3 regions of the Pseudoalteromonas sp. SG41-5 genome follow, and region 2 is predicted to be linked to each of the others. Evidence: predicted binding sites of a transcription regulator. Region 2 holds the regulator's gene; each other region holds the start of a gene.

Region 1 (3,942 bases), on a different contig from region 2:
TAATCACTTTGTAGAGCAAACTGCAGTCTGAAAAAGCTAACCCCAAATTTCAAGATTAGTATAAAAACCGTATACTAGTTTTTACTGCTCTGTACTGCCCGTTAATAAACACTCCAACACACACAAAGAATAAGTTAGCGATATACTCGTACCACTGCATTTGGCTAAGCATCCATAATCGATGGTGTTTTTGAATTTTTGATTGCATACGTATTCAATTTTCATTTTGTGAGAACCTCTCTATTGTTAATTCTTTGTAAATATAGAATGCCTATTACTTGACAACACAACGGAACACACAATGAAAATTAAAAAAATAGTAACCACTATTGGGCTAAGCATTGCCCTAAGTGCTACGTCGATTGCAAATGCAACACCAACAACATTCGTCCATCTATTTGAATGGAACTGGCAAGATGTAGCCCTCGAATGTGAACAATACCTAGGACCTAAAGGCTATGCAGCGGTACAGTTATCGCCACCTAATGAACATATACAAGGCAGCCAATGGTGGACGCGTTATCAACCTGTCAGTTACCTATTGCAAAGCCGAGGCGGTAACCGCGAGCAGTTTATTGATATGGTTAATCGCTGTAATGCCGCTGGCGTTGATATTTATGTAGATACTTTAATCAATCATATGGCTGCAGGCAGTGGTACAGGTACCGCTGGTAATACCTATGGTAATAAACAATACCCAATTTATAGCCCACAAGACTTTCACACCAGTTGCACCATTAATGGCTCTGACTACGGCAACGATCGTTACCGAGTACAAAACTGTGAGTTAGTTGGACTAGCAGATTTAGATACCGCTGCAACGTATGTCCAAAACACATTAGCGGCTTACATTAATGAATTACAAGCCATTGGTGTTAAGGGGTTTCGGTTTGATGCCTCTAAACATGTTGCAGCCAGTGATATTCAAAGTTTAATGGCGAAAGTGAATGGCTCGCCAGTGGTCTTTCAAGAAGTAATTGATCAAGGTGGCGAGGCTGTTGGTGCCTCTGAGTATTTAGCGTCAGGTTTAGTTACGGAGTTTAAATACAGCACTGAACTTGGCAATACCTTTAGGAATGGCTCGCTCGCATGGTTAAGTAATTTTGGTGAAGGGTGGGGGTTTATGCCAAGTGCATCAGCTGTAGTATTTGTAGATAATCATGATAATCAACGCGGTCATGGTGGTGCCGGTAATGTAATTACCTTTGAAGATGGCCGCTTGTACGACTTAGCAAACGTATTTATGTTGGCTTACCCGTATGGTTATCCAAAAGTAATGTCTAGTTACGACTATCATGGTGACACAGATGCTGGTGGTCCAAGCGTACCTGTGCATAATAACGGTAATTTAGAATGCTTTGCGAGTAATTGGCAATGTGAGCATCGTTGGGCATACATTGCAGGTGGCGTAGATTTTAGAAATAATACGGCTGATAACTGGGCAACAACCAATTGGTGGGATAATACTAACAATCAAATAGCCTTTGGTAGAGGAAGTTCAGGTCATGTTGCCATTAATAAAGAAGGCTCAACACTCAATACTACCGTGCAAACAGATATGGCTCCAGGGCAATACTGTAACGTGCTAAAAGGAGCGCTGACTAATGATGCAACAAGTTGTACTGGTGAAGTTATTACTGTTAATGCAAATGGCACTATAAACTTAAATGTAGCCGCGTGTGATGCAATGGCTATTCATAAAAATGCCAAGTTAAACACTAACTCAACCCCTGATCCTCAGAGTGATTGGCAGCGAACTGTGATATTTATTAACGCACAAACGCAAACTGGCCAAGATATGTTTATTCGCGGCGGGATTGACCATGTTTATGCAAACACAAACCTTGGGCGTAACTGCCAAACAAGCAACTATGAATGTGCTATGACAATTCGCCATAATAATTTGCAAAGTGCCACTACCAGTCCTTGGAAAGCAAACGATAATTACCTAGATTGGTATGGTATTGAAACGGGCCAAAGTATTGAGGCGCAAGGGACCGCAACCGATTGGACAACTAATATTTGGCCAGCAACTTGGGGAGCAGAAAAAACCGTTGCTAATGATGGATTTGGTGTTACACCACTGAATATTTGGGGTGAACATTATTGGCTGCTTGATGTTGATATGGATTGCAGCAAAGCGGTTAATGGATGGTTTGAGGTAAAAGCGTTTATTAAAAATGGTCAGGGCTGGGAGGGCAATATCGCGCAAGCAAACCCCCCTTATGCTAGTACTAATCATGTTGCTCAATGCGGCAAAATTAATAAATTTGAGTTTAATAATTCAACGGTAGAAATACGCAATTTCTAATTTTATTACAGCTAAACCCCAGCTAAACCATAAGTATGCGTTTAGCTGGGATTTTACTTTGTAAGTCATGTTCTGGAGATTTGCGTTTTCTGTGTTTTAAGTAAACCTAAGTTGAATCACCAGAAAATCAGTTGCTTTAACTCTTTAATCTTTAGCCTAGCAGCTTTAAACTCTTCAATCTCTCACCTGCATTTTATTTTCAATAATTGCCACACCTTGGGTGTTTTCTAAAAACTTTTGTGCCAGTGCGCGTTCAAAGCCGGTTTCGGTTAGACCATAAATGGCTACTTTGTTGCCATCAACGTGTACTCGCAGTTGCGAGAGGTTTAGGTTTGGATTGCTGCGCAGTTTATCAATTATAGTCTGCTGTAGTGTTGGTTGAGGAGAAACGCTGCTGATCATAATTGTACTAGTGGCTGCACTGACTTGCGTTGCGCAGGCGAGTAAAAATACACAGCATAGTGATACCAATGATACAGTTAATTTGAAGCGGTCCATGATTTCCCTCATAACATCTATTGTATGTGTTTAGTGAATAGTAAGCTTACTGTTACAATATTTATTCCAACTTTAACGCATTGAAATTGAAGGGGTATTTTAAGTTCGGGTAATGTTTTTGGAATTTTTTACATTCAACTGAGTAAAAAGTACGGCGATTAGCTAACTAATTTAGATTTGTAGTTGCTGTTTAGTGCAGCTATAGCGATGCAATATATTTTTTGTTAAGTGATGGTCGTAGCTGCAAGCTTGTAATGAGCAAGCTAAATGGGGAGCACAAGATAATTAATTTGCATGACTGCTATGAGAGGGTTTAATAACTTACTGCGAGTAGGTAAAACTGAATGTAAAAAGCCGAGACTATGATAAGTCTCGGCTTTTTATGTAGCGTCAAAGCAGATGAATTATTTCTTTTTCTTGGCTTTTGCTTTGGCCTTTTTACGGGCTTTGATTTTTACCGGATCTTTATGTTTTTTGATTGGCGCTTTAGCTTCTTTATGACGCGGCTCAAATCCTTTAACAACACGGCGTTTAAGGCGCAGCTCAATGTAGCGTTCAATTTTTGCTAATACTGCAATGTCATGGGCTTCTACTAACGAAATTGCAATGCCTTTCTTACCTGCGCGAGCAGTGCGGCCAATACGGTGAACATACACGTCTGCTGTGCGTGGCATATCAAAGTTGATCACATGACTAATATCAGCCACATCAATACCGCGGGCGGCAACATCAGTCGCAACTAATATTCTTGTACGGCCACTGTGGAAATTTTCCATTGCCTTCATGCGTTTGTCTTGTGGCATCTCGCCACGTAACCAGGCTGCGCGAACCCCAGCATTGGTCAGCTCGCCGACTAATGTTTCTAGGCGATCACGGGTTTTAACAAACACAATAGCTTTGCTTAAGTCTTCACTGTTTAGTATTTCAACCAACATTGCTAATTTATGGTTGTAATCATCAGCAATGTGTACCCATTGGTGGATTTTAGCTTTTTCTTTACGTGAAGATTCAGCTTCTAATAGGGCTGGATCTTTTAAAATTTGCTCTGCAAATCGTTCAACGCTATCGCCTTCAAGAGTGGCTGAGAATAAAAAGCACTGACGACGATTTTTTGCTTCTTCACAAATACGCAT
Region 2 (3,942 bases):
ATTAAAACAAACCGCATTTGATGAACAAGGTAAAATTAGCCACAAAGTAACAGCTGCAAAAATGGAACTCTACCAACAGTTAGGGTTCACTTACTTTGAACAACCTATTTTTACACTCTATAATCAACAGCAGACGTGGCAAATTAATGCCGATGAAGCCACCTTATATGAAAATCATCAATTAATTTTAGAAGGTAATGTGGTTGCTAAAAACCTGACCAATAATGCCATGATTGAACATATAAACGCAGATAATATTCAGGTTGATATTGAACTACAAACCATGAGTTCAGAACAACCAGTTGAATTAATCGGACCAAATTTAAAAATCACTGGGCGCGGTCTCCATGCCGACTTAAAAGCCGAAGTGGTAGAACTAATTAACCATACGCGAACCATATATTATGACCAATAAATTTGCTCACTTGCTTGTTATACCAAGCTTATTCATTGCTTTTGCAAGCTTTGCTGAAAATACGACACCACCTGCAGATCAAGTCTCTATCAGTGCTGACACGCAGCTTGCCCAACTGAAAGACAATATCGGTATTTTTGAAAAAAATGTTGAAATCATTCATGGTAACCGCCGTATCAAAGCGGATCGACTTGAAGTCCATAAGCGCGAAGATTTAGGCGATAACAAACAACTACTTGTCGCAACTGGCAGTCCGGCTTACTTTGAAGAAAAACAAACTGATGGCACAGTAATGAGTGCCAGTGCTGATGAAGTCCGTTACGATGTCGCTAAGCGCTATTTAACCTTGGTTGGCAATGCACAAGTCACTCAGGCAGGTCAAAAAATCAATGCCAAAAGCATTACCTATGATATGGACCAGCAACTGATCAGTGCTGAAAAAGGCGCAAGCTCAAGCGATCGTGTGCACACCATTTTGGTACCAGTAGACAGTAAAAAAGACAAATCTAAAGGGCAGCCATGAGTACATTAAAAGCTGAATTTCTAGCAAAAAGCTATAAAGGTCGCCAAGTTGTAAAAAGCGTGGGTTTAGAAGTTAGCGCAGGCAGCATTGTTGGCTTATTGGGTCCTAATGGCGCTGGTAAAACCACCACCTTTTATATGATTGTGGGTTTAGTTCCAAGCGACAAAGGTAAAATCAGTATTGATGATAATGACATCACCTTACTGCCAATGCACAGTCGCGCACGGTTAGGGATTGGCTACCTGCCACAAGAATCATCCATCTTCCGTAAATTAACTGTTTATCAAAACCTGATGGCTATTTTAGAAACTCGTAAAGAGCTGAATAAACAAGCCAGAGAAGAAGCGCTCGACAGCTTACTTGATGAGTTTAGCATTCAACATATCCGCGACAGCCAAGGTATGGCATTATCTGGCGGTGAACGTCGTCGAGTTGAAATTGCACGCGCTTTAGCCGCAAACCCAAAATTTATCTTACTTGATGAGCCTTTTGCTGGCGTTGATCCTATTTCAGTGTTAGATATAAAGAAGATTATTGAACACCTTAAAAACCGTGGTATTGGCGTGCTTATTACCGACCACAATGTACGAGAAACCCTTGATGTTTGTGAAAAAGCCTACATAGTTTCTCATGGGGAGTTAATTGCATCAGGTACCCCTGAGCATGTACTCGCCGACCAAACAGTCCGCGATGTTTACCTGGGCGAGCAATTTAGGCTATAAAGCCACGCTCGGCTAAGTATCTGCTAGACTTAACGATGATAACAATAAAAGGATTGTTAGAGATACATGAGGCAATCACTCCAGCTGCGCATGGGCCAGCAACTTACAATGACACCACAGCTGCAACAAGCAATTCGCTTATTGCAACTCAGTACATTGGATCTCCAGCAAGAAATTCAAGAAGCGCTCGACAGCAATCCATTGTTAGAGCTAGAAGAACATGAATATTCAGACGACACGGCTGGTAAAAACGAACAAAAACAAGATAACGATGACTTAACCGTTAGCGCATCAGCAGACGACAAGCCAAGCGAATATGAACAAGAAAGTAGCGAAGCATTAAGTAAAGAGACCTTAAGTGACGAAATGGCTATGGACGTCACCTGGGACGAATACATGAGTGCTGCGCCAAATACGTCATCTGGGCCAATGCCTGAAGATGAGTCAATTTATCAAGGTGCCTCAACTGAAACCTTGCACGAATATCTAATGTGGCAATTACAACTCACACCTTTTAGTCCAACCGATGAAGCCATTGCCATTGCCATTGTTGAAGCCGTTGACGATTCAGGTATTTTAACCTTGAGCTGCGAAGACATCGCAGAAAGCTTAAATCAAGGTAATAACGAAGAAGAAATCGAACTCGACGAAGTGCAAGCAGTGTTAAAACGCATTCAGTTGTTTGACCCTGTTGGTATTGCTGCGCGCAGCCTACAAGAATGTTTATGTATTCAATTAAATCAATTTGATCCTGCAACTCCTTGGATTAGCGAGACAAAAATGATTTTAACTGATCATATCGATTTATTAGCTAGTCGTGACTATCGCACTTTGATGAAAAAGACTAAGCTTAAAGAAGATGAACTAAAAGAAGTAATGACACTGATCCACAGCCTTAACCCAAAGCCTGCGGATACCATAGTACGCGAAGAATCAGAGTATGTTATTCCTGACGTTTCGGTGAAAAAAATTAAAGGTCGCTGGGTGGTTGAACTCAATCCAGACAGCATGCCAAAAATTAGAGTGAACAGCCAATATGCGGCGATGTCACGCTCTGTAAAATCAAGCACTGACAGCCAATTTATACGCTCGCATTTGCAAGAAGCTAAATGGTTTATTAAAAGCCTAGAAAGTCGTAACGAGACGTTACTCAAAGTAACCAACTGCATTGTTAAACAGCAGCAAGGATTCTTTGAGCATGGCCCTGAGGCCATGCGCCCTATGGTACTAAACGACGTTGCCGAAATGGTTGAGATGCACGAATCAACAATTTCTCGTGTAACCACCCAAAAATACATGCATACCCCTCGTGGTATATTTGAGTTAAAATATTTTTTCTCGAGCCATGTAAGTACTGAGAACGGCGGCGAATGCTCATCGACAGCCATTCGAGCATTGATCAGAAAATTGATCAGTGCAGAAAACTCAGCGAAACCATTGAGTGATAGTAAGATTGCAGATATATTGGCAGAGCAAGGTATCAAAGTAGCTAGACGGACTATTGCAAAATACCGCGAGTCGCTGGCTATTCCACCGTCAAATCAACGTAAAAGTTTGATTTAAGGCGTAAAATCACAAGAGGAAAATGCTTATGCAACTAAATTTAACTGGTCGTCATGTAGAAATTACTGATTCATTAAGAGACTATGTAAACAATAAGTTTGCCAAGCTTGAAAGGCATTTTGATCATATCAATAATGTCCATGTCATTCTTGATGTAGAAAAGCTAAGCCAAAAAGCAGAAGCCACATTACATGTCAGTGGCGCTGAATTATTTGCCTCAACTGAGCACCAAGACATGTATGCAGCCATTGACGGACTAATCGACAAACTTGACCGTCAGGTAATTAAACACAAAGAGAAGCACGCTCGACACTAACACTATGAAATTAAGCTCACTTATTTGCCAGGACTGCAGTAAAGCTGCGGTCCTTTTTAATAGCAAAAAACGGATCATTGAATTTATCAGCCAATTGGCTCATGAACAACTTCCTCAGCTATCACAACAAGAAATCCTCAACGCACTACTGTCGAGAGAAAAACTAGGTAGTACGGGTATTGGTCGTGGTATTGCTATTCCTCATGGCCGTATGAGTGGTGTTGAAAACCCGCTAGCAATAATTATAGTGAGTGAATCACCGATTGATTTTGATGCGATAGATAATCGCCCAGTTGATATATTTGTAGCTCTCATCGTGCCAGATGGTGATAGCCAACTTCATTTGAAGACGTTAGCCACAATTGCTGATAAACTCAACGACAAAGATTTTTGTAAACAACTA
Region 3 (3,942 bases), on a different contig from region 2:
TCAGGTAAAGAAGTACTCGCACGCTTTATCCATGATAAATCAGATCGCGCAGAGCAGCCATTCGTCGCAATAAACTGTGCTGCGATCCCTGAAAATATGCTCGAAGCTACATTATTTGGCTACGAGAAAGGCGCGTTTACTGGTGCGATTCAAGCTTGTCCGGGTAAATTTGAGCAAGCACAAGGTGGCACAATTTTACTTGATGAAATCACTGAGATGGATTTAGGCCTACAGGCTAAGTTACTACGTGTATTACAAGAACGCGAAGTTGAACGTTTAGGTGGTCGCAAAACTATTAAGCTAGATGTGCGTATTTTGGCTACCAGTAACCGTGATTTAAAAGAGGCTGTGGCTAAGCACCAGTTTAGAGAAGATTTATATTATCGGTTAAATGTATTTCCGTTGATGTGGCGTCCACTTTGTCAACGTCCAGGCGATATTGTCGTGTTGGCAAAGCATTTAATTGAACGTCATCTCAATAAAAGCAAAGAGCCTATCGCTGTACTTAGCGAACCGGCAGAGAAAAAATTATTAGCTCATACTTGGCCAGGTAATGTGCGTGAACTGGATAATGTGATCCAGCGTGCGTTGATATTACGCCACGGTGATATGATTGACGAAAGTGCTATTTTTATTGAAAATTTAACCCAGACTCCTCTAACTGCGGCTTTATCAGCAAGTTTAGTGCCGGTTAATTCAGCACCAGAAAACACTACTTCGGCGGTTACAAGTTCACCAACTAATGATGCTTATTATGATCTGCAAGCGCCAGCAATAAAAGCGACAGCAGAACGCAATCAGCTGCGTGAAGAATTACCAAGCTTGGATTCGGGAAGTTACAAAGATGAACTTAAAGATAAAGAGCATAGAATTATTTTAGAGACCCTAAATCGTTGTCAAGGCAAGCGTAAAGATGTAGCTGAAACATTAGGGATCAGCCCACGAACATTACGTTATAAATTGGCACAAATGCGTGATTTGGGGATCACCTTACCTGCTTAAGCCTCTATAATTTTTGTTTTCCTTCACTATTTAATTTACGCTCAGCCTTGCTGGGCGTAAACTTGTCAAAACTCTGACAACAAAAACACATCTCAAGCTATTGATATTAATTAATTTATTAGTTGGCATGCTTTGTGCTTTATTAAGTTATTAGTAAACTGCATCGTCAGAGACAATTATGAAAATTCAAAACAGCGCATTATTTCAAGAAATGCAATCTATGGCTCTCGAAGCTGGTCGTAGTAATCAAGTAAACAAATTACCGACGCAGGCGCAGCCTACTTCGAGCGCCCAATTTGGCGATTTGTTAAGTGATGCACTCAATACCGTGAATGGCCTTCAAGCTGATGCAAAACAAAAAGTCGTAGCGGTTGAAATGGGCGACCGAAATGTGTCATTAGCGGATGCGATGATCGCATCACAAAAATCATCGGTTGCCTTTGAAGCCACTGTACAAGTTCGTAACAAACTTGTAGAAGCCTATAAAGAAATCATGAACATGCCTGTTTAACTAGGTAGTGGAGAATTATTGTGGCGCAATCTAATCAATCAACAGATCTTGCTTTGGCCGGCGGCGGTATCGACCAAACTGATAATGACGATCAACAAGAACAAAAGTCAGGCTATTTAAGTGCATTAAACGGCGTTGATGTATTACGTCAGGTCACTTTAATTATTGCATTAGCGATTTGTTTAGCGATCGCTATTTTTGTGATTATTTGGGCACGTCAACCAGATATGCGTCCACTTGGAAAAATGCCAACGGAAGAGCTAATTCAAACGCTCGATTTTTTAGATGCACAAAAAATTGACTATCAACTTGATGGCAATGTGGTTTCTGTTCCTGAAAATGAATATCAAAATATTAAATTGTTAATGACCCGCGAAGGTATTGAGCAAGCGCCGAACTCGGGTACTGATATTATCATGCAAGATATGGGTTTTGGTGTTAGTCAGCGTTTAGAGCGTGAACGTTTAAAGCACGGTCGTGAACAACAACTTGCGCGCACGATCGAGGAACTACAAAATGTCACGCGTGCTAAAGTATTATTGGCAATCCCGAAAGAAAATGTTTTTGCTCGTCGTGAGAAAAAACCATCCGCAACAGTTGTATTAACTTTAAAACGTGGTCGTATGCTCGGTAGTGAAGAAGTGGACGCCATTGTTGATATTATTGGTTCAGCAGTGCAAGGTTTAGAGCCGTCACGAGTAACTGTAACAGACCAAAATGGCCGATTACTTAATTCAGGATCGCAAAGTGCGTTAGCTGCTCGCTCACGTAAAGAATACGATATTGAACGTAAACGTGAACAAGAATATCTAGATAAAATAGATGGTATCTTAATGCCAGTTATTGGCATGGGTAACTACACTGCACAAGTCGATTTAAGTATGGACTTTAGCGCGATTGAAGAAACTCAAAAACGCTACAACCCTGATTTACCAGCGGTACGCAGCGAAACCACTTTTGAAGAAAACAACATCGGCGGGTTAGCTATCGGTATTCCTGGCGCGCTGACAAATCAGCCCCCAGTGGATTCGAATATTCCTGAAGTTGCCGGTCAAGGTGGTGCAGGCTCTGGTTCATCACCCAGTCGCACTCATAAAGAGGCGACACGTAACTATGAACTTGATACTACTATTTCCCATACACGTCAGCAAAGTGGTGTTATTCGTCGAATTAGTGTGTCTGTGGCAGTCGATTATGTGGCAAAAGTGGGTGAAAATGGTGAAACGACTATGGAGCCTCGCTCAGTTGAAGCACTGTCAAATATTCGTCGTTTACTGCAAGGTGGTGTGGGTTTTGACTTACAGCGTGGTGATGCATTAGAAGTAGTGACAGTACCGTTTGTACGTGAACCGATGGACTTAGCTATTGAAGTACCACTGTGGGAACAAAACTGGTTTATGAAAGTTGTGCGTTTAGTGCTTGGCGCATTGGTTATTATAGTGCTAATCATGGCGGTGGTTAAACCTATGCTGAAACGCTTGATTTACCCAGATGATACCCTTGAAGAGTATGATGATGATGCGCTTAGTTCTGGTGTAGATATTGGTGATAACACCCTAGATATGCTAAATAAAGATTTTGATTCTGCTTCGGTTGGCTTCTCAAGTGATGGTACACTACAGTTACCAGACCTACATGGCGATGAAGACTTATTAAAAGCTGTTCGTGCCTTAGTAGCAAATGAGCCAGAACTCTCCTCACAAGTTGTGAAAGCGTGGTTAACTGAAGATGACTGATCAAGAACAAAAACAACTGCCAGCAGCGTTTGATGTTGATAAATTAGACGGTGTAGATAAAGCCGCAATTTTATTGCTAAGCTTATCCGAAGAAGATGCAGCGCAAATATTAAAGCACCTTGAACCTAAACAGGTGCAAAAAGTGGGTATGGCAATGGCGGCGATAGATGATCTATCGCAAGCCAAAATCAGTGCCGTGCACAATTTATTTATAGAACAAATACAAAGCTTTAGTACGATTGGCTTCCAATCAGAAGATTTTATCAAAAAAGCGCTTACTGCGGCACTTGGTGAAGATAAAGCGGCAAGCCTGATAGATCAAATTGTTATGGGATCTGGTGCCAAGGGTCTTGATTCATTGAAATGGATGGACTCAAAGCAAGTTGCCAATATTATTCGCAATGAGCATCCGCAAATACAAACTATCGTTTTATCGTATTTGGAGCCTGAGCAATCGGCCGAAATTTTAGCGCAGTTTCCTGAAAAAGTGCGCTTAGATTTAACCATGCGCATCGCCAACCTTGAAGAAGTTCAACCTGCGGCTTTACAAGAATTGAACGAGATCATGGAAAAACAATTTGCCGGACAAGCTGGTGCGCAAGCTGCGAAAATGGGCGGTTTGAAAGCGGCGGCTGATATTATGAACTACCTCGATACCAATATTGAAGGTCAGTTGATGGATTCAATCCGCGA

What was found. Region 2 encodes sigma-54, which starts transcription at its own class of promoters, with help from an activator protein. Its sites were predicted from a motif close to GTTGGCACGNNNNTNGNNT; they were not measured.
Region 1: the regulator sigma-54 is predicted to act here: its motif matches at 2,862-2,880, upstream of H5232_RS18515 (BON domain-containing protein).
Region 3: the regulator sigma-54 is predicted to act here: its motif matches at 1,124-1,142, upstream of fliE (flagellar hook-basal body complex protein FliE).

The regions. Positions count from the first base shown of each region.
Region 1 covers NZ_JACJFH010000090.1:10,915-14,856, forward strand. Annotated here, with positions in the region: gene H5232_RS18505 (DUF1289 domain-containing protein) at 1-3, shown strand, start outside; gene H5232_RS18510 (alpha-amylase family protein) at 302-2,311, shown strand; gene H5232_RS18515 (BON domain-containing protein) at 2,486-2,809, opposite strand; gene srmB (ATP-dependent RNA helicase SrmB) at 3,214-3,942, opposite strand, start outside.
Region 2 covers NZ_JACJFH010000074.1:8,669-12,610, reverse strand. Annotated here, with positions in the region: gene lptC (LPS export ABC transporter periplasmic protein LptC) at 1-415, shown strand, start outside; gene lptA (lipopolysaccharide transport periplasmic protein LptA) at 405-938, shown strand; gene lptB (LPS export ABC transporter ATP-binding protein) at 935-1,660, shown strand; gene H5232_RS16785 (RNA polymerase factor sigma-54) at 1,727-3,223, shown strand; gene hpf (ribosome hibernation promoting factor) at 3,252-3,539, shown strand; gene ptsN (PTS IIA-like nitrogen regulatory protein PtsN) at 3,544-3,942, shown strand, end outside.
Region 3 covers NZ_JACJFH010000010.1:57,753-61,694, reverse strand. Annotated here, with positions in the region: gene H5232_RS04605 (sigma-54 dependent transcriptional regulator) at 1-1,002, shown strand, start outside; gene fliE (flagellar hook-basal body complex protein FliE) at 1,181-1,513, shown strand; gene fliF (flagellar basal-body MS-ring/collar protein FliF) at 1,534-3,249, shown strand; gene fliG (flagellar motor switch protein FliG) at 3,242-3,942, shown strand, end outside.